Regions from separate parts of the Brevibacillus sp. BC25 genome, predicted to be linked through region 3. Evidence: riboswitches for the same ligand, from Rfam matches in the RefSeq annotation. Region 3 holds a riboswitch; each other region holds the start of a gene.
The links. A riboswitch is a leader RNA that binds a small molecule or an ion and turns the genes downstream of it on or off. The one in region 3 is predicted to bind S-adenosylmethionine.

Region 1: it holds a riboswitch for S-adenosylmethionine, as region 3 does, so the genes downstream of both, PMI05_RS15895 (sugar ABC transporter substrate-binding protein) here and PMI05_RS12510 (ABC transporter permease) in region 3, are expected to answer to the same signal.
Region 2: it holds a riboswitch for S-adenosylmethionine, as region 3 does, so the genes downstream of both, PMI05_RS08480 (BMP family protein) here and PMI05_RS12510 (ABC transporter permease) in region 3, are expected to answer to the same signal.

Annotation. Positions count from the first base shown of each region.
Region 1 covers NZ_AKIX01000055.1:20,314-27,397, reverse strand. The annotation lists gene PMI05_RS15915 (dimethylarginine dimethylaminohydrolase family protein) at 1-326, opposite strand, end outside; gene PMI05_RS15910 (IclR family transcriptional regulator) at 517-1,260, shown strand; gene PMI05_RS15905 (DUF421 domain-containing protein) at 1,592-2,311, shown strand; gene PMI05_RS15900 (sensor histidine kinase) at 2,359-3,612, opposite strand; SAM riboswitch class I at 3,815-3,934, shown strand; gene PMI05_RS15895 (sugar ABC transporter substrate-binding protein) at 4,251-5,273, shown strand; gene PMI05_RS15890 (sugar ABC transporter ATP-binding protein) at 5,367-6,857, shown strand; gene PMI05_RS15885 (ABC transporter permease) at 6,859-7,084, shown strand, end outside.
Region 2 covers NZ_AKIX01000030.1:5,098-12,181, forward strand. The annotation lists gene PMI05_RS08460 (sulfite oxidase-like oxidoreductase) at 1-89, opposite strand, end outside; gene PMI05_RS08465 (ABC transporter permease) at 131-1,045, opposite strand; gene PMI05_RS08470 (ABC transporter permease) at 1,032-2,102, opposite strand; gene PMI05_RS08475 (ABC transporter ATP-binding protein) at 2,077-3,606, opposite strand; gene PMI05_RS08480 (BMP family protein) at 3,745-4,773, opposite strand; SAM riboswitch class I at 4,974-5,096, opposite strand; gene PMI05_RS08485 (methyl-accepting chemotaxis protein) at 5,232-6,707, opposite strand; gene PMI05_RS08490 (DUF3298 and DUF4163 domain-containing protein) at 6,863-7,084, shown strand, end outside.
Region 3 covers NZ_AKIX01000040.1:129,335-136,418, reverse strand. The annotation lists gene PMI05_RS12525 (ABC transporter ATP-binding protein) at 1-731, opposite strand, end outside; gene PMI05_RS12520 (ABC transporter ATP-binding protein) at 724-1,746, opposite strand; gene PMI05_RS12515 (ABC transporter permease) at 1,760-2,707, opposite strand; gene PMI05_RS12510 (ABC transporter permease) at 2,712-3,644, opposite strand; SAM riboswitch class I at 3,754-3,858, opposite strand; gene PMI05_RS12505 (sulfite exporter TauE/SafE family protein) at 3,981-4,772, opposite strand; gene PMI05_RS12500 (rhodanese-like domain-containing protein) at 4,804-6,222, opposite strand; gene PMI05_RS12495 (FAD/NAD(P)-binding oxidoreductase) at 6,401-7,084, opposite strand, start outside.

The DNA of each region.
Region 1 (7,084 bases), on a different contig from region 3:
ACTTCGGCTTCTCCCTGACGGAGCTCCTTGCCAGATTTGAGGATGATTGCCCCTTTAGAGGTAAATTTCACAGGGTCATGGGCGTAAATGGAGTCTAGTCCGGTTTTATCAGATTGTGGCAAGTGCAGGACGTTTTCTACATGCTCGCGCAAAATCGATTCGAATTTGGCGTATTCATGCAGAGCGCGGTCCCAGTCAGGGCGGTCTGTATAGTTGAAGGTTTTCCACAATTGATCGAGATGTTCTTGACTGATAAATGCTTGATGGGGATGCTTGATGATGACGGTATTCATCTTTTTGACCATGGATTGGCTGCCTTGGAACATAGTTGCCTCCCTTTTTCCACATTACAGAATATTATTCATATTTCGAAATGTTCACCATTAGTTTACACATTCTGATTTCTGACTGTCAATCTGTGATTCCTACCTGGAGTTTTTTTGCGATTCACAAAATTAGAGCAAATGGTTTAACATAGTTTCATATGAGAAGATAGATAGAAAAGGGGGGATGACCGTGATTCAATCGTTTGACCGAGCGATGGCGATTGCAACGGCACTTTCGTCGGATGAACATAGAAAATGGTGGACGATCAATGATTTAGCGAAGGAATGCCAGCTCCCGGTCAGCACCATTTATCGACTGTTGTACACGTTGATGAAGCATGGACTGGTAGAGCAGGATGCTGCGACCAAGCAATATACGTTGGGGATTAAATGGATGGAGTTCGGTTTGCGCGTGCTTGATCGGATCGATTATCGCAAAGTAATCAAGCCGAAGATCGAGGAGCTTGCCAGAGAAGTGAACGAGAGTGTTTATTTCAGTCAGCCTAGCGGACTCGAATCCATTGTCGTCGATCGCGTAGACAGTCAGCACAATATCCGCATCTACGATCAGTTGGGCTTGCGGATTCCGATGCATATCGGTGCGGCCAATAAAGTCGTGCTGGCACATATGTCTGTGGAAGAAGCACGACAAACCGTAGTGCAACTGGTGGGTGAAGAGCAGGTACCTGCTTTTATGGAGAAGCTCAAGGAAATCAGAGCTGCTGGTCATGCGGTCAGCTTTGCGGAGCGGACGGAAAATACGGCGTCCGTCGCAGCACCAGTAATTGATTACACCCAAAAGGTAATCGGGGCGTTAAGCATTGGAATTGTTACGTATGATTTGAAGGAGGAACGACTCCAGTATTTGATTGAACGGGTAAAGGATGTCGCTCACAAAACCTCGCAACGGCTAGGCGGCCTGTCAAAGGCTTGACTGGCCTTTTTTTATTTCGATGAAACCAACTGTGAAGATAGTTCGTAGAAAAAAATGTAATTTCTATAAAGGGAGTGCAACAAGAAGTTACGAGAGGGGCTAATCTATTGGGATTTCAACCACCTTTTCGAAAAGATACTGATAAAGAAGGCAAGATTAGCTTTTCGAAAATGTTCATGGTGGTAACAGCTCTTGTGGTTATCGATCTCATAAAACTCGATCTTCCCACTTGTCCGGGAAAGAGATACACCAGGGGGAGACTCCTGGTGTTTTGTTTTGCATAATGCCTTCCCAGAAATTGCATAGTAAAGCGTGAAGGGAGGGGACAAACGTGGAAGGATTCGGTGAAAGCATGCTCGTCATCGGGCGCGTATGTACGATTATTCCTTTATTACTGCTAGTCACCTTGTTCATGGGCAAGCGCTCAATTGGGGAGCTGCCTGTCTTTGACTTTATCATCATTATTACTTTGGGATCAGTGGCAGGGGCTGACATTGCAGAGCCAGATGTCCGGCATATTTCGATTGCAGTAGCGATTTTGATGTTGGGCATCTTGCAAAGGGTCGTATCGCAGTTGTCCATTGTCTTTCGCTGGTTTGGCAGAATGGTTACATTTGAACCGACCGTCATCTTCTACAACGGGACTTTTCACGTCAAAAACATGAAAAAAATCCGCTACTCGCTCGATAATGTCCTCCATATGCTTCGCGAAAAAGATATTTTTGACCTGGCGGAGATTGATTTGGCTATTATCGAGGCGAACGGTCGGTTGACTGTGCTCAAAAAAGTAGAGCAGCAGTTCGTAACGAAACAAGATTTAAACATCCAGACTTCTTCTGCGGGAATGTCATTGCCTGTCATTGTGGAAGGCAAGATATATCCGGATGTGCTGTCATATCGGAACCGCGATGAGCAATGGCTTGTGCACGAATTGAAGAAAAAGGGGATCGCGTCCGAACAAGTCTTTCTTGCAACGATCAATCGCCAAAATGAATTGCAGTTCTCCTTAAAAAACGAAAAAGAATCACAAGTACCCCCGTTGCATCATTAGCTATCGAATGGAAAAAGGCACAGTCCCTCTGCAAAACCTGCATGAAGTCACTGTGCCTTATACGGGAGCATAATGGTGAACTTGGTTCCTACTCGTGGTTTGCTTGATACATTGACCGTTCCGCCAATCGCATGAATGACATGATAGGAATACGTCAATCCAAGCCCGGTCCCAGTTGTTTTCGTAGAAAAGTAAATCGTTCCGAGGCGGCTGATCTGTCCTGCATCCATGCCGACACCGTTATCCTTGATGATCAACAGTGCTTTGTTTCGCTCGATGAGCAAGTCCAGGGAGACTTTTCCGTCCGAAATATCCGAGCACGCCTCGATGGCATTTTTGATGAAATTCACCAACACTTGCTTGAACTCGTCTGGATTGGCCTTGACGGTCACAGGTCTCTCAAAGTCTTGCAGCGTAAGCTCCACGTTATGCATATTGGCAAAGGGGAGCATTACTTCGCGGATGGTATGCAGATGCTCGCTCATATTAATGATCTCATGCCGTTCCTTCAGCGGTTTCGAAATCGCAAGGTACTCGGTCAAAATGGCTTCTGTCCGTTGGACTTCGTCGAGACTGATGCGAATGTATTGATCGACTTTTGCCAAATTTTCCGGACATTCTTGTATTAATTTCAAGAAGCCTTTGACAGCTGTCAGTGGATTGCGAACCTCGTGTGCGAGCGATGCAGCAACATGGCTCATCGTCTGGATTTTTTCATTTTGCGCGTGGCGAATAAACAGCTCCTTATCCGAAACGCATTTGCTGAATAGCGACATTAATAACCAGAGGCCGAAAAAGTTTTGAATAGGAATCACCATGGTGTAGTAAACGAGGTGTTGAGTTACATACGTGGGAAAAAAGTAATAAGTAGTCCCTAAAGCAACCGTAGAAAAAATCGCACTCGTCATAAAAAGATACAGTGTTTTCCGATAACTGGCTTTGTAGTGTCGATATAAAAAGAGTGACAAGACAAAATTGACTGTAAGGATCAGCATCGCAACCCATGTTCCTTCTCCACCTAGGTAGTACCGATAAACCAAGGCTTCAATGAGAAGGAGCAAGGCAATCTCGATTCCGCCATAAACGAGTCCGAAAAGAATGATGATATGTCGGATATCAAAAAACATGCCATTCGTGACACTCGGGGCGAAGGTCATCGCGAGAAACATGCAGGCTGAGCTGGTGATGACAATAAAGGAACGGCTGTAGTTCCGCATTTTGTCACGGTAATAGATGTTGAAAAACACAAACGGGATAATGGCGAAAAACCATTGAAGAATGACTTCTTTTAATAGACTCATGTAGCATCCCCATCGCAAATATTTGCTAGGCTTGTATCAATCTACGATAATTCGACAAGACACAACAAAATCCCTCTTGATGTTACAGAAGAAACTGGAATATTTATCAAGAAAATTCTTTCGGTAAACCCAGTTGACAGATAGGTAATTGCCAGATTATATTCTGTATATACTTATACAAACGTTTTGAAAATAGAAACTACTCTTATCAAGAGAAGGCTGAGGGAATGGCCCTATGAAGCCCGGCAACCTAGCACGAGAGATTACGTTCTTTCGAGCCAAGGTGCTAACTCCAACAGGTAGAATACCTGACAGATAAGAGGCGAGAATCTTGTCGATTTTTGTCCTCTTTCTCTGTGAAAGAGGATTTTTTGCGTAGCTAACGTGGGGAAGAAGCGCATTTCCAGTCTACGCTTCGGCCTCCGCCCCGCTGTGAGTGAAGACTGTCCGCTTCGGAAGAAATGGCGGGAGCGCTTCAAACGTAGAAGGTTCGAGGCAGGATTTCATAAGTGAAGCTGAAATTCCCCGCCATTTCTTCCTACGCTGAGGTGGGCTCCAAAGGCGCTTGGACTGGAAATGCGCTTCTTCTACGAGGCTTTTGTCATCTGTTATCAAAAAGAAAAAGGGGGAAATTTTTGATGAAAAAGAAACTGGGATTACTAACTTCACTAGTTGTGGCTGCATCTGTTCTCGTGACTGCATGCGGCGGAGGAACAAGCACCGGAACCGGCAGCACAAGCGGCGGTGCTTCGGGAGAGAAGGCAAAGAGAATCGCATTGATCATGCGTCAAAACGTAGGGACATTCTCCGCACAATACATTAATGGTGTGAAGACAGAGGTGGAGAAAAACGGCGGCGAGTTGACTGTATTCAACGCAGATACTGATCTGGCAAAAATGGCGTCCAACCTCGATGCGGCTGTGAACCAAAAGTTTGATGGCATTCTGATCGACCATGGTACGGCGGAAGCGTTGCAGCAGGGCACGCAAAAAGCTGTGGATAAAAAAATCCCGGTCGTCCTGTTTGATACAGACATCAACATTCCGGGTGTGCCAGTTGTGGCGCAGGATGACAACAAATTGGCAGAGCTGAGCCTGGAGAAGCTGGGTGCAGATACAAACGGCAAAGGCAGCATCGTAAAAATTTGGGTAGCTGGCTTTGCGCCTATGGAAAAACGCCAAGTCACGTATGAAGCTTTCCAGAAGAAATACCCAGACATAAAAGAGATTGCGGCATTCGGTTCTGCTACTAACAATACGGCACTCGATACACAAACGCAGATGGAAGCGATCTTGAAAAAGTATCCGAATAAAGGCGACATCACAGCAGTATGGGCGGCTTGGGATGAATTTGCCAAAGGGGCGACACGTGCCATCCAGCAAGCAGGCCGTACGGAAATCAAGGTATACTCCATTGATTTGAGCGATGAGGATCTGCAAATGATCCAGACGGAAAACTCTCCGTGGGCAGCGACGGCAGCAGTAGACCCATCCAATATCGGACGCATTCATGCGCAAACCGTGTTCCAAAAAATCAAAGGTGAGCAAGTGCCAGACAACGTGAAGCTGAATCCAGTGCTGGTGAAACAGGAAGACCTGCCGAAGGATAAGAAAGTAACGATGGGCGACCTGTCCCAATACGTACAAGAGTGGGGCAAGTAAGAACCAAATTGGCTTTTCCCGTTGATCTGTATCCGTCAACGGGATTTTTCCTTATAGAGGTTGGAACACGCAGGTAAACAGGAGGTGCGAAAAATGTCCACATTGCAGATGAAAGGGATGGCGAAGCAGTTTTCTGGGGTTCCTGCCCTGCGATCCGTCGATTTTGAGGTGCGCGCAGGAGAGGTTCACGCACTTCTCGGTGCCAATGGCGCAGGAAAGAGTACACTGATGAAAATCCTCACGGGAGCGTATCAGGCAGATGGCGGTACGATCACCATCGATGGACAGGCCGTGTCGATTCAATCGCCGCAGGACGCCAAAGCACAGGGCATTCAATGTGTATATCAGGAAGTGGACACCGCCTTGATCCCGTATTTGAGCGTCGCCGAAAACATATTGGCGGGCCAGCTCGTCCAGTCGAAAACCAAGGGACTGATCAACTGGCAGAGCTTGTACAACGAATCGGAGCAGATTTTAAAAAACTTCGGCTTCTCCATTCCGGTGAGAATGCTCGTCGAAGAATGTACGCTGTCGGAAAAGCAATTGATTTTGATTGCACGTGCTACCGTTCAAAAGGCGAAGTACGTCATTTTCGATGAACCGACAGCGCCGTTGAGCACGAAGGAGAGCGAACGGCTGTTTCAAATCATTGCGCAGTTGAAAAAAGCTGGAGTCGGGATCATTTATATCTCCCACAGGTTGCCGGAAATCTTTGAAATCTGTGATCGGATCACCATCATGCGCGATGGACAGCATGTCGTGACCACAGACACGGCAAATACCACCATGGATGAAGTGATCGCGAACATGCTGGGCAAAAGCTTCGACGAGGAGTTCCCTAAGCTGGAGGTGCCGATTGGCGAAACGATTTTTGAGGCGTCAGGAGTGGCTGGTGGCAAAGTACGCGGAGTCGACTTGAAGGTTCGCGAGGGAGAGATCGTGGGTGTCGTCGGTCTGGTTGGGGCAGGGAAGACTGAGCTCGCCCGATTGCTCTTCGGTGCGGATGAGGTAAAGGCTGGTGCCATTCGATTGCATGGATCACGTATCCAACTGCGCTCTCCAAAAGACGCCGTCGATGCAGGAATCGTACTCGTCCCAGAGGAAAGACGCAAGGAAGGAATTTTCGTAGAGGAGTCCGTGCAGAACAATCTGTCTGTCGCCTCGTTGAAAAAGAAGTCCTGGCTTGGATTTATCAAAAGAGGGCCAGAAGTGGCCAACGCAAGAGAGCTCGTGCAGCGCCTTGGTGTAAAAACAGCGGATATCAAGCAGCTGGTCGGTTTCCTTAGCGGTGGAAACCAGCAAAAAGTTGCTATCGGCAAATGGCTGGATACAAACGCTCACCTCTTTATGTTTGACGAGCCGACAAAAGGGGTGGATATCGGCGCGAAAAGCGATATTTACCGTCTGATCGGAAATCTTGCCGAGCAGAAAAAGGGCGTCCTGTATTTCTCCTGTGAGTTTCAGGAGGTCATCGGGATCGCAGACCGGATTCTCGTCATGTTCGAGGGCAAGATCGTGAAGGAATTGAGTCGCGAGGAAGCAACACAAGAGCTAATTATGTACTACGCAAGCGGAGGTGAGTAACGTGGCAGATAAAAAGTTTAGCTTATTTGATTTTGTTTACAAATACGGAACGGTTGCAGTCATCGTTATTGTCATGTTGTTATTCAGTTTGACCAACCCGTATTTCTTCACGTACGACAACTTGACGGACATTCTTCGCTCCATCTCGATTGTGACATTTGTCGCGATTGGTGTTACGTTCTCGCTGATTGTCGGGGGCTTTGACTTGTCTGTAGGATCGACGGTTT
Region 2 (7,084 bases), on a different contig from region 3:
AGGATTTGTCCTGGCGGAAGTCGTCTGGCGAGTCCCGGTCCCACTGGGGCGGGTACTTTCATTTTTTTGATCCGATCTGCCTTGTTCATATCGCATTTCCCCCTGTCTCCGCTGTCTATATGGCCTGTGTTTAACGGGTGCTCTGCTGATTGTCGCTGCCGATCTGACTCTTGTTCTTCAAGAAGAACATTGCCGCAATCGTCAGCACATATGGCAGCATGGCCGTGAATTGCGTCGGAAGTGAAAAGCCCTGCAAACGAATACTAAGGGCATCCATCAACCCGAACAAAAAGCTCGAAGCCAAAATACCGAGCGGATGCGACTGCCCCATCATCATCGCTACCAATGCGATAAAGCCCCGGCCAGCCGTCATACCTTCTGTAAACATCGTGACTTGCCCCAGTGAAAGCTGTGCCCCTGCAATCCCGCACAATGCGCCACTCATCACAATCGCCAGCACCTGAAGTCCCGTCACTTTCAGACCGAGACTGCGTGCCGCAACGGGATTCAGACCAACTGCGAGGACGCGGAAGCCCGTAACCGTCCGATAAAAGAACACATATAACAAAATCGCAGCCAAAAAGGCAAAATACACGAGCGGCGAATGACCTGAGACAATGCCTCCGATGACCGGAATATCGTGAATGAAAGGAATCTCGACAGTTGGCAAGCCAGCCATATCCTTATCGTAAAACGCTCCTTTGACACCGAAGATCGCCCGTAGTGCAAATGTGGTCAACCCGAGCGCGAGAAAGTTAATCGCCACACCGACGACGATTTCATTCGCCCGAAGCTTGATCGTCATGTACGCGAATAAGAGCGAAAAGACAACGCTGACCAGCGCTGCAATCAAAACGGCCAGAAAGAGATTCCCGGTAAAATGATTGCCGACAATCGCGGAAAAGGCACCGACCAGTACCAATCCCTCCAAGCCAACATTAAAAATTCCGACACGTGCGCAGAGCGCTCCACCCAAAGCTGCCAACAAGATCGGCATGACCATCCGAATGGTAGAACTGAGGAGGGACCAATCAAAGAGCTCCATGCGATTCCCCTCCTTTTGCCTTCCGCCTTTTCCACCAGTCGTAGCTGAACTTGGCGGAGATGAACAAAATCAATACGGCTTGTATAACACTTGCCAGCTCCAGCGGCACATCCGTATTGCGCTCTACTCCCATGGCTCCGGTCTGAAAAGCAGCAAGCAGGATCGAAGTCACAATGATGCCAAGCGGGTGTGAGTTCGCAAGAAGAGCTGCCATCAGGCCCGTCCAGGCGAACCCTGGTACAGTCAGGGCACCGTCAACAAAACGATAGTGCGCCCCCATTACCTCAACGGTTCCCGCCAAGCCAGCCAGTCCACCACTGGCAAATATCCCGGTCAGCATCACCCGAATGCGATTGATTCCTCCGTATTGAGCAAACAGCGAGTTTTGACCCAGCATCTTCACTTCATAGCCAAAAGGCGTAAACCGAAGTACCCAGAACAACAGCAGCGCTGCAACGATCGCAAACAAAAACCCTGCATGCACGCTCATCCCCGCAAACAGCTTCGGAAGCCAAGCGCTTTTCTCCAGCATGACGGTCTGTGCCAGTGCCGCAGAACCCGAGCGATCCCGGAATGGCTCTGTCACGAGATAGCTCGCAAACAATACCGCGATGTAGTTGAAGAGCAATGTAGAGATGAGCAACGGAATGCGAAAGCGGGCTTCCATAAAGCCTGGCAACAACGCCCAGAACCCACCAACTGCCATTCCTGCGAAAATACCCGCCACAATTTTGATCATTCCCGGTGCTGGCAAGTAGATCGCGACTAACGCAGCACTGACGGCACCCAGCACCATTTGCCCTTCCGCCCCCAGGTTGAATACCCCTGCCCGAAATGCGAGGGAAAGACCTAGGGCAATCAGCATGATAGGCGTGGCTCTCGCTAATGTAGACGTAAAGAAATAAAAACTGCCAAAGGCCCCTTTCCACATTTCCTGGTAGGTGCCCAAGATCGATTCGCCAACTGCAGCAATGACCAGCGCCCCGGTCAACAAACCGATGACGACAGCCAATAACGGCTGAACCAATGACTTAGATAGCTCTTTGATTGCTGCCATGAATGCTTCCTCCCGCCATGATCACGCTGATTTTTTCTTCGGTTGCCTCCAGGCGTGAAAGCTCTCCAGCGATTCGCCCTTTATACATGACCAAAATCCTGTCAGACAAGGCGAGAATTTCGGACAACTCGGAGGAGACGAGCAAGATCCCGTCTCCCTGATTGCGCTTTTCGATCAGCGCCTGATGGATGTACTCCATGGCACCAATATCCACCCCTCGCGTAGGCTCAGCCGCAATCAAAAACGGGGTTTCCTGTCCCAGCTCCCTTGCTACGATCAGCTTTTGCAAGTTTCCACCTGACAGATTCCCTGCCAGCTCCTGCAATTGTCGGGAGCCTGTCTTGATGGCAAACTGCCCAACCCAGCCTGTTACGACTTGGCGGAATTTCTCCCGCAGAACAACGCCGCGACGGTTGTAAGCAGGCTTTCGCTGATAGCCCATCAACGCATTTTCCTCGACGCTTGAGAGTTTGGCCGTTCCCCACAGGTAGCGATCCTCCGGAATATGCGCCAAGCCGGCATCCCGAATGGTAGCTACTGATTTGTTCGTCACGTCCTTGCCGCCTAACCGCACCGTGCCCTCCTGTGCCGCTCGCAAGCCACTGATCGCTTGCAGCAGCTCGGATTGACCATTCCCGGAAACACCTGCAATTCCTACGATTTCCCCGTGGTGCACGGTAAAGCTGACTTGATCGAGCAGTGTCTGCTTTTCTCGAACCGTGAGATTCTCCACCTGCAACAAAGGACCTTTATCCAGAGGAACTCGCTCAGCTAGCTCCTGCAATTCACGTCCGACCATCAGTCTGGCTAAATCGTCCGCGTTGGTTTCTGTACGGGATACCGTTCCCGTCACTCTTCCTCCGCGCAGTACCGTAATACGATCCGCTACCTCCATGACCTCCTGCAACTTATGTGTAATCAAAATGACGCTCTTGCCGCTCTCCGCCAGGTTTCGAATCGTTTGCAGCAGATCACGTACCTCCAGCGGGGTAAGTACAGCTGTCGGCTCGTCTAGCACGATAATATCCGCTCCCTGATACAGGACCTTCAGAATCTCGACCCTTTGCTGTTCCCCAATCGAGCAATTCGCTACCTTGGCCTGCGGATGAATCGGAATGCGATACTGCTCACTAAGCGCCCGCACCTTGTCCTCCGCGTCATTTCTTTTGAAAAAACCCGCTTGATTCGGCTCGTATCCGATCACGATATTTTCAGTCACACTGAATTCTCCGAAGAGCATAAAGTGCTGGTGAACCATCCCGATTCCATTTCGAATCGCGTCCTCTGGTCCGCGAAAAACAACTGGCTTGCCGTTTAACACGATCTCTCCCGACGTCGGTTGCTCCATCCCGTACAGCATCCGCATCAGTGTTGTTTTGCCCGCTCCATTTTCCCCGACAATCGCGTGGACTTCTCCTGCTGCCAGTGAGAACGACACCTTGTCGTTGGCGGTAAAATCTCCGTACTTCTTGGTCATGGCCCTCATTTCCAAGCGATCGGTCATTCCCACTCCCTCATTTCTGTACGTCCTTTTATGAAAATGGAAGACCGACTACACAGCCGTAGTCGGTCACATCCATCACTGTGCACAAGCTATAAATAACCGTTCAAAAAGTTGGCTTTTCAGCACCGAGCTACCTTTTTAGAACTGGTCTGGTACTTTGCGAGTGCCCGCTACAATCTCATCGTTGATCGCTTTCACTTTATCCACCACTTCTTGTCCAATAAAAGCGTTCAGAGGCGTTTTGCTTTCGTGCGTGACATAGGTTACGCCAACACCTTTTTCTTTCAAGCCGTACGCAACAACACCTGGTTTGAACGTTCCTTCTACAAAGTTCTTCACGGTTTCATAAGCTGCCGCGTCAGTCCCTTTCAATTGGGACAGAACAATATGCTCTGGATCAATCGTCGTACGGTCAACGTCCTGACCTGCTGTGAAGAAACCTTTTTCCTTCGCTGCTTCGAAAACGCCGAGGTCGCCTACTGCTGCTGCACCGTTAATGAAGTCAGCGCCTTTGGAAGCTTGGAGCAACGCCAATTCCTTCGCTTTTGCCGGGTCAGTGAAGCTACCTACATAGTTGACCATCAGCTCTGCTTTTGGATTCGTCGCTTTCAAGCCCTCTTCGAAGCCAACTGTCCATTTTTTCAACTGTGGAATATCAAGAGCGACAATCATACCCACTTTGTTCGTTTTCGTTGCCAGACCTGCTGCTGCTCCCACCAGGTAAGCCGCTTCCTGCTCGCGGAAGGTAACACTGCGAACATTTGGCAAATCCACTACAGTATCAATAATCGCAAAATTACGGTCAGGATTTTCGGTTGCTACTTTTTTCAATGCATCCTCTGATGTAAAGGAAGAAGTGATGATCAAATCATAATTTTCTGCAACAGCCACGCGCAGATTCTCTTCAATCGCTCCATGGTCTGTAGATTCAATCGTTTTCACTTCTGCGCCCAGCTCTTGTGCGGCTTTCTTTGCACCTTCATCCATTTGTTGGAAGAACGGATTCACACCGATTTTCTCGGGCAAAATCAAGGCAATTCGCTTTTTGGCCGCGCCCTCTTGTCCTGCTGCTTGTCCTCCTGGCTGATCTGCAGGTGCGCTTGTGCCAGTCGAGCACCCTGTTGCCAATACTGCGAATGTCGTTAATGCCAGCAATAACTTCTTCATGATGTATCTCTCCCTATCCGAACTTTACGTTTTTCTTTATCCTATTAGGTAATGTACGGCTTTTTACCCATTTTTTCAATACCATTTACGAATATTATCTTATAAAATAAATTTATCGTTCGTTTATTACCTCCTTCCTTTTATAAATACAACAAAAAAACTCTTCCCGGAGGAAGAGTTTGCGTACGTAGCCGTTCTCTTCCTCATCTGTCAAAACCATGGTACAGGTTTTGCAGGAATTGGCACCTTTCTGTTCATGCATAGACATGATCAGTGGTTGCCGGGCATCATCGGGCCAGTCCCTCCGCCGCTCTTGATAAGGTAGGTAAATATATTTAGTTACAATGGAATTCATTCTAGCAGAACGGTTCAAAAATGCAATTCTTTTTTCTTAATTCCAAACACTTCTAAAAGTGAATCGAAGTTTAAAAAGTCGTCTTTTACTTTTTAAACAACCTTTAATTTACGTGAAAGGTTTGCTGGAGACGATGAGACAATGTATTCAGCTCGCCCAGCTCTTCCGTAATCTCACGCACTTTTTGATGCTGGTTTTCTGCTGTCGCAAACAGCTCTTCTAAGTTGGCTACGGATTCCTCGGTTACGGCTGTAATGGTCGACATCTCGATGGCAACTTCGCCGGAACGTACTTTTACCCGGTCCATGCTGGAGCTTACTTGATCAGCTGCTTCCAAGAAGGCCATCATCCCGGCACGCACTGCTTCGATAGAGGCCACTGTTTTCACGGCCAGCTCTTGGCCTTTTGCAACAGACGTTTCCCCATTGCTCATATGCTGCACCGCATTCTCACTTTCCTGATGGAGAGATTTCAGAATGTCGGTAATTTCCTGCGTAGCTGTCGCGCTTTGTTCCGCCAGCTTGCGTACCTCATCCGCTACAACAGCAAATCCACGTCCATGCTCGCCTGCACGAGCCGATTCAATCGCCGCATTCAGCGCCAAAAGATTCGTTTGTGTCGCGATCTGATTAATAGCGCCGACAATTTCCTCTACGCGATTCGCCTGACGATTGAGCTGGTGAATCGTAGAGGCTGCTACATTAACTGCCTGCACAATTTGCTCCATCTGCGAGGACAGCTCGTTCATCATCTGAACGCTTTCTGTCAGACGACGGTTATTTTGTTGCGATTCCGTTTTCATTGAGTTGGTCTGTGTTGTGACTGCCTCGATTTCCTGGTCGATGGATTGAACCTCTTCTTCGATCTTCACCGTAGAATTCGCCTGCGATTCCATACCTGTGGCGACTTCCTTGAAGGCTACCATCATTTCATCTGTATTGCGCTTCGTACCTTCCGCATGTTCATGCACATGATCACTTGTACGATCCAGTTGCTCCGTCATTTGCTGGATGTTCAAAAGCATTTCTCCCAGACGGCGCTCCTTCTCTTCCGCTTCCTGCCTTGCGTCATCAGCTTTTCGCAAGGAGGCTTGTCCGGCGAGACACAGATACGTGACGGCTCCCATCATCATGAGAATCGTGACAATACGCATAAGCAAATTGAGCTCCGAAAAATCACCCTCGAAAATCTCGTAGGTTCCTGTGTAGAACCCGATAACCGTGACAATGATTTGGGTAATTCCCGCTGTTACGACTAGCTTCCAATCCAAGTAGGCTGCCAAAAAGCCCATGACGATAAAGGCGAGGAAGGTAACCTCCTGGTAATCAGTAAAGTGATCGAATGAAATCGCATAAAACATGAGTCCAATTGCTACCAGATAACGAATCACAAGACTGTCTTTGCGAATGAAATAATACGGCGAAACAATTAGAGTGACCAGCAATCCCAAGGACGTCACTTTCCAGAAGTTCACATCCACTTGGTAGGCAATGAGTCCCGCCATCCACAAATGATTCCATAGGATAAAAATCATAAAGCCTTCTTTTTCAGTCAAGGTATTGCGAATCAATTGAATCATAACCGCCCCCCGTTTCCTTTTTACTTATGTATCGGATTCTTTCCCCATTATATAGCCAAACCTTTGCCAAATTTGTGAAAAAAGTAAGAACAGCCAAAAACAATTTCGAATAGGCTATTACACAACTCTCACGTACAGGAGGCAAACGGAGAAAAGTGGAACTCAATCAATTGCCAGCTACTGTGCTGACACGGACGATTAGCCGTCCGAACACCACGATTTACTATCCCCAATTGGCAGGCCTAGCCAACCAACAAGCGGAAAAAGATATCAACCGGGCGATTTATCAAACGGTTCAAGGCTTAATTCACGAACAACAACGGGTCCAGGTACCGGGAAATACAGAAATGCAAGGAAGCTACGAAATCAAGACAAAC
Region 3 (7,084 bases):
GGATGTAGCGGCGTAGCAAACAACTCCTCGCTCGGTGCCAGCTCCACCATCCGCCCCAGGTACATCACACCAATCCGGTCGCTGATGTGCTTCACCATCGACAGGTCATGGGCGATAAACAGATTGGTGATGGACCGCTCTGCCTGAAGATCGGCTAAAAGATTGACGATTTGCGCCTGGATGGACACATCTAGTGCGGAGATGGACTCGTCTGCCACGATAAAGCTGGGCTCCACCGCAAGCGCACGGGCGATTCCGATACGTTGACGCTGTCCGCCGCTGAATTCATGCGGAAAGCGTTTTGCGTGGCTTGGGTGCAATCCTACTAGCTCTAGCAGTCGATAGATGCGTTCTTCTCGCCCTTTGCCTTTTGCCAATCCATAGGAGTCGATTCCTTCGGCGATGATGTCCCCCACTCGTAAACGCGGATTGAGTGAGGCCTGGGGATCTTGGAAGATCAGCTGCATGTGGCGGTTTGCTTCCCGTCGCTCGCGTCTATCCATCCTGGCAATGTCTTTGCCTTGAAACAGGATTCGACCCGCAGTAGCTGGGTACAGGCCCACTATCGTCCTGCCAAGCGTAGACTTGCCGCAGCCACTTTCCCCAACAATTCCGAGCGTCTCCCCTCGCCTGATTTCAAAAGAGACTCGGTCAACAGCTCTAACCCGTTGGTCGCCGCCAATCTCAAACGATTTAGCGAGATTCTCCACCCCTACAATGTTGTCAAGCATGTGTCTCCCTCCCTGCTACCATCCACGCTTCTGCTTTTCGGGCACGCGGGTCGTTCAGCCAGCAGCTCGCCTCATGCTGATTAAAAAACGAATTCGATTGCGGCATATGCTCTAAGCAAATTTCCATGGCAAATCGGCAACGTGCAGCGAACGGGCAACCGGCAGGCGGACGAAACAGATCCGGCGGTGTCCCTTCGATGGGGATCAGCCGCTCTTTTTTACCTGCAACGAGACGTGGTACAGACTGCAACAGCCCTTGTGTGTATGGGTGGCGCGGGTTGTCAAAGATTTCTCCAACCGGGCCGCTCTCCACCACTACGCCTGCGTACATTACTGCTACATGATCGGCCACCTCTGCGACAACTCCCAGATCGTGGGTGATCAAAATGATCGAGGTGTTCAACTGCTCCTGCAACTCCTTCATCAGGCGAAGAATCTGCGCCTGGATGGTCACGTCGAGTGCTGTCGTCGGCTCGTCGGCGATAACCAACTGCGGTTGGCAGGCAAGCGCCATGGCGATTCCGACACGCTGCCGCATACCTCCACTTAGCTCATGCGGATATTGTTCAAATCGCCTCGCCGCCTCCGAAATGCCTACCCTCTCCAGCAGTTTCAACGTCTCTTCCTTTGCTTCCGTCTTCGTCTGATTTCGATGTTTGATCAGCCCTTCCGCAATCTGCTGGCCGATTTTCATCGTGGGGTTCAGCGAGGTCATCGGGTCCTGGAAAATCATACCGATCTGCGAGCCACGAACCTGCTGCCATTCCAACTTGGTTAGCCCCGTCAGTTCACGCCCGCGAAACCGAATGCTGCCGCCTTTTACCTGACCGGATCGCGGAGGAATCATCCCCATCAATGCCCGTGCAGTCACACTTTTTCCGCAGCCGCTTTCCCCGACAATCGCCAGCGTCTCTCCCTCCTTCACAGAAAAGGAAACCCCTCTTACTGCCTGCACCTCTCCACCGTACGTGCGAAAGGAGACGCGCAACTGATCTACTTCTAACAAAGGCTTCACGTTGTACTCCCCCTTATTTCCTGATCCGCGGGTCCAGTGCGTCCTGCAAACCATCCCCGAGCGCGTTGCACGCAAACATGGTAAGGGAAATCATGAATCCCGGAAAAAACAGCCGCCACCACTGTCCGCTCAGCATAACCGCTAGCGCGTCGTTGGCCATGGTTCCCCAGCTGGCGGTTGGCGCTTGCACACCCAGTCCAAGAAAGCTGAGAAACGATTCGGCAAAAATCGCATGCGGTATCGTAAAGGTCAGGTTGACGATGATGACGCCGATCGTATTCGGCAGCAGATGTTTGATGATGATTTTGACATGAGAGGTACCCAGCTTTTCTGCAGCCAGTACAAACTCCTGACGCTTGATCTGCATGATTTGTCCTCTGACCAGGCGGGCCATTCCGACCCAGCCAGTTAGCGAAAGGGCAATAATGATCGTTGTGAGACCAGGCTCCAGAACCACCATCAGCAGGATTACCACCAGCAGATAAGGAATGCTGTACAGAATTTCAGCCAACCGCATCAGGATGTTGTCCACACGGTCGCCCAGCTTGTTCCTCCCTGCCATGTAACCGGAAATCCCGCCGATGCATACACCAATCACTAAGTCGATGGCAGCTGCCGCTACACCAATAAACAAAGAGATTTGACCGCCTCCCCAGGTACGTGCCCACATGTCCCGACCCAAGTCATCCGTTCCAAACCAGTGCTCGCCCGACAGCGGCAGATTACCCTTCGTCAATGACTGTTCATGCGGGTTGTGGGGGACGAGCATCGGTCCGATGATCGAGAGGATCACCACTGTTGCGAGCAAGAAGAACCCGAGCATTGCCAGCTTGTTGCGGAATACCCGCTGCAATACCTCCTGCGAATACCCAAGACTGGGACGTTCCCGAATTTCTTCGGATAGCCTGTTTCGGTCTACTGGTCGAAACAGGGAATCCAGTTGTGTTGCCGGATTGGCCATAACGCTACTTCCCTCCACTCGTCAATCTGATGCGCGGGTCAATCACCCGATACAGTAAGTCGATGATGTACAAAGTAAAAATGAGCACAAAGCTGTAAAACACTGTCGTTCCCAAAATAACGGGGTAATCGCGGTTAAAAATGCTTTCCACGAAGTATTTGCCGAGCCCAGGAATGGCGAAAATCTTTTCCACCACAAAGGTTCCGGTCATCAGGTTGGCAAACAGCGGACCGATAAAGGTAAGAACCGGCAGGATGGCATTTCGCATCCCGTGTCTAACGACAATAGAAAAGGTGCCAAGCCCTTTCGCCTCCGCCGTGCTTATGTATTCCTGTTGCCAAACCTCAAGCATGCTGGCTCGTACGAAACGGGCGATAATGGCGAGCGGACCGATAGCGAGCGCAAGCGTTGGAAGTATCGAATGCTCCCAGCTCCCCCACGCAGCAACGGGAAGAAGCTCCCATTTGACCGCCAAGTACTTGATCATAAGTGGCGCCAGAATAAAACTGGGGATGGAGATCCCAACGATGGCTGCAAACATAGACAAGAAATCCAAGGTTCGATTGTGATAGAGTGCCGCTACGATTCCCAGTGTGATTCCACCTGCCAGCGCGACAATAAACGACTGGAGTCCCAGAACAGCCGAAGCGGGAAATCCCTCTGCAATCAGCGTGTTCACATCCCTCGTCTTAGACTGGATAGAGGGCCCCAAGTCAAATTGCAGCAATCCTTTCAGATAGAGCAGGTACTGTATCGTGATTGGCTGATCCAGGTTGTACTCCGCCCGCATGTTTTTTACCACTTCTTCTGGTAGCATTTTGGCGTCAGACGCGAACGGGTCACCCGGAATCAGGTGCATGGTCACAAACGTTACCGTGACAATAATCCACAGGGTAACGATCATGAGAAAGCCACGCTTGACCGCATAATGAAGCACGTTGTTTCCTCCTTCACATAATACAAAGTAAAATGATATGAATACTACGAATTATAAATATAGAAAACCCCTCTCCGAAAAGAAGAGGGGCAATTGCACGGTTCCCACCTTCTCATCTCGCAGAATAACTCCGCAGGAATTGGCACCGTAAGGTCAATCAGACCAAGGTTGCCGGGTTTCATCGGGCCAGTCCCTCCACCACTCTAGATAAGAATGTTCTATGAAATTTAATTTCATCGTAAAATTCTTTTTTATCTTATCATTTTACTCGGATATGTCAATCCTGTTCAATAACAATTGATTCTTCTTTATTTTATTTATGAAAAAAGTAAATCTTCACACACGTATGAATATGAGGATATCAGCCCAGATCTTAATTGTGGTGGCTAGGATCAACAAGGCAAGAATGCTTTGGAGAATCCGTGTGTCCAAACGTTTGCTGACCTTCGCACCGAGCGGCGCTGCCAAGATACTGGCGATTACCATGATCACGGATGGCCACAGCAATATGTCCCCCGCCATCCATTTCCCTACAGTCGAACCGATGGAAGAAAGAAAGGTAATGGCAAGAGATGAAGCAATCGTAACTCTTGTCGGAATCTTGAGGATGATCAACATGATGGGAACCAAAATAAAAGCGCCAGCTGCCCCGACAATTCCGGAAGCCCCTCCGACAATCAAAGCGGATAATATGGCTGTTGTTTTATGAAAGATAACCTCGTTCTGTTCACATTCGTCCATTCGCTTTTTTGGCAGGAACATCAAGATTACAGCAATGGTGGCCAGGATGGCGTAAACAATATTAATGGCTTCTGCCGATAGATATTTTCCTCCATACCCTCCAAGCAAGCTTCCTACGATAATGGCACTTCCCATGTACAGAACGAGCTGGTAATGAATAAGCTTATCTTTTCGTAGAGTCCAAACAGCAGCTAGGGTGGCAAAAAATACTTGGATTGCACTTATTCCGGATACTTCGTGAGCTGTGTAAGCAACGAATCCAAGGGCGGGCGGAATGTACAGAAGCATCGGATACTTGATGATAGAGCCACCGATTCCGACGAGACCAGAGATAAATGATCCCGCGAAACCGATAACAAACAGTGTGATCACAAGGTCGATAGTCATAGGCTCACCCTTTGCAACACCTCGCTTCGTTTTATCCTCGTTCTACAACTGTCAAGCCGTCTTTTTGCCATTTCAAGATTCCGCCGCTCAAATTCATTACATCCTTGAATCCGTTTGCCTGAAGAATACTTGCGCCAATAGCGGATCGGGCACCGGAACGGCACTGCACGAGAAGCGGCTTATCGTGAGGAATCTCATCCAGCCGCATGGCGAGAGTACCGAGCATGATGTGCTGTGCATTCGGAATGTGTCCTTCCTTCCACTCAGCCAGATTACGCACATCTACTACGTGAACCTCTCCCTTTTTCACCCGTTCTGCAATCTCCAGCGGTGTTACCTCTTCAATTGTCTCGAGCGAAGACATTTCACTTTCCATCAGCTTGCCGCTGTCGATAAAGCCTGTGACATGGTCAATCCCTACGGAATGCAAGGCTTTCAAAATCACGTCCAGCTCATCTGGGGTGGCCAGGATGTGAACCGGGCGATCGTAATCGACAATCCAGCCTGCCCAGTTGGCAAATGATTTGTTAAAAGGAATGTGAAGTGTTCTCGCCAGATGCCCCTTCGCAAATTTCTGGAAAGGACGCGTATCGACAATCTGTCCGTTTTCCGGCGATTCCTTTACCTGTTCAAACGAGTTGAACTCTTGAACAACAGGGAGTTCGTTGAGCAAGGCAGGACCTTCCTTATTCACGCGTTTCATCACTGCAAAATACGATGGCGGCTCTGGTTGTCCATCCAGGAGTGCCGTGACGAATTCCTCTTCACTGGAGTGTGACATCGCCCAGTTAAAGAGCTTTTCATAGCCGACGGTAGAAGACGGCACGGCCCCCAGTGCTTTGCCGCAAGCGCTTCCTGCGCCATGAGCTGGCCATACCTGCATATAATCCGGCAGTTGCTTGAATTTTTGGAGGGACTGGAACATGGCCCTTGCACCTGACTCGGACGTACCCTTCATTCCCGCCGCTTTTTCGAGCAAGTCTGGTCTGCCGATATCGCCGACAAAGACGAAATCTCCCGTGAAGATCCCGATGGGGCGATCTGCATTCCCTCCGAGGTCTGTCAAAAGGAAGGAGATGCTTTCGGGTGTATGGCCAGGCGTATGCATAACTTCAAATAGCAAGTTCCCGATAAAAAAGCGATCCCCATCATGGACAAGCTGATGGTTCAAACCTTCCAAGTATTGATATTTCCAATCTTCATCGCCGTCATTGGATAAAAACAGCTTCGCCTGATAAGCTGCGCCCAGTTCCCTGGCACCAGATACAAAATCAGCGTGAATGTGGGTTTCGGTGGCGGCTACAATGGTTACTCCCTCTGCTTTTGCGACTTCAAAGTAAGGAGCCAGATTACGGCCGGGATCGATCACAATTGCCTCCCCGGTTTTTTGGCAGCCGACCAGATAAGATGCATGAGCCAGTTTTTCATCATAAAAATAACGTAACAACATAGTGCACTCCTCCTCTTACACGTCTATTATTTGTTTGATTTTTCCGCGATTACTTCTAGCAGCGATTCGGTAAAGCGAAGTGTCTTTTGGACGGTAGGATCTTTCATGAGTTTGTAAAACTTCTCTGTTCCTTCCTGGCGTTCAAAATGATGCTCTCCTCCTCTCTTTCAAGACTGCCTTACATCAATCCTTTAAGCATGCCATTCCAATAAAGGATGGGAAGCAGTTCTCTTTTCATCAGGTACATACTGAATCTCTCTTTAGATTGGTCAAAAGGAAAGGTTTCACACGGCATCAGATTGTAATCAAATTCGGCCAGAACCAGTTTGTTGTACCCCGTTACAAGCGGGCAGGATGTATAACCGTCATACTTGGCAGCCAATGAAGTACCATTGATCAGCGCGAGGAGGTTTTTTTCGACGACAGGTGCCTGTTTGCGAATAGCAGCCCCAGTTTTGGACGTGGGAAGATTCGCGCAATCGCCAATGCCGAAAATAGTGGGGAATCTTTTGTGCACAAGCGTAAATGGATCGACATCGACCCAGCCTCCTGTGTCTGCCAATGCGCTGTTTGCAATGAAATCAGGCGCTTTCATGGGAGGCGTCACATGAAGCATGTCATACTTCCATACTACCTGCTCTTTAGTGTCAAGATTCTCGAATACGGCTTCTTTCGTATCTGCCCGCACTTCCATTAGATTATGCTTGTATCTGGTTTCGATGTTTTTGCGACGAATGACGTTATTGAGAGTATTAGCATACGTGGGAACGTCAAAAATACTTCCCTTCGCCGATGCAAAAATGATCTCTGATTGGTTGCGAACATGTAACTTGCGAAAGTAATCATCAGCCAGATACATGAT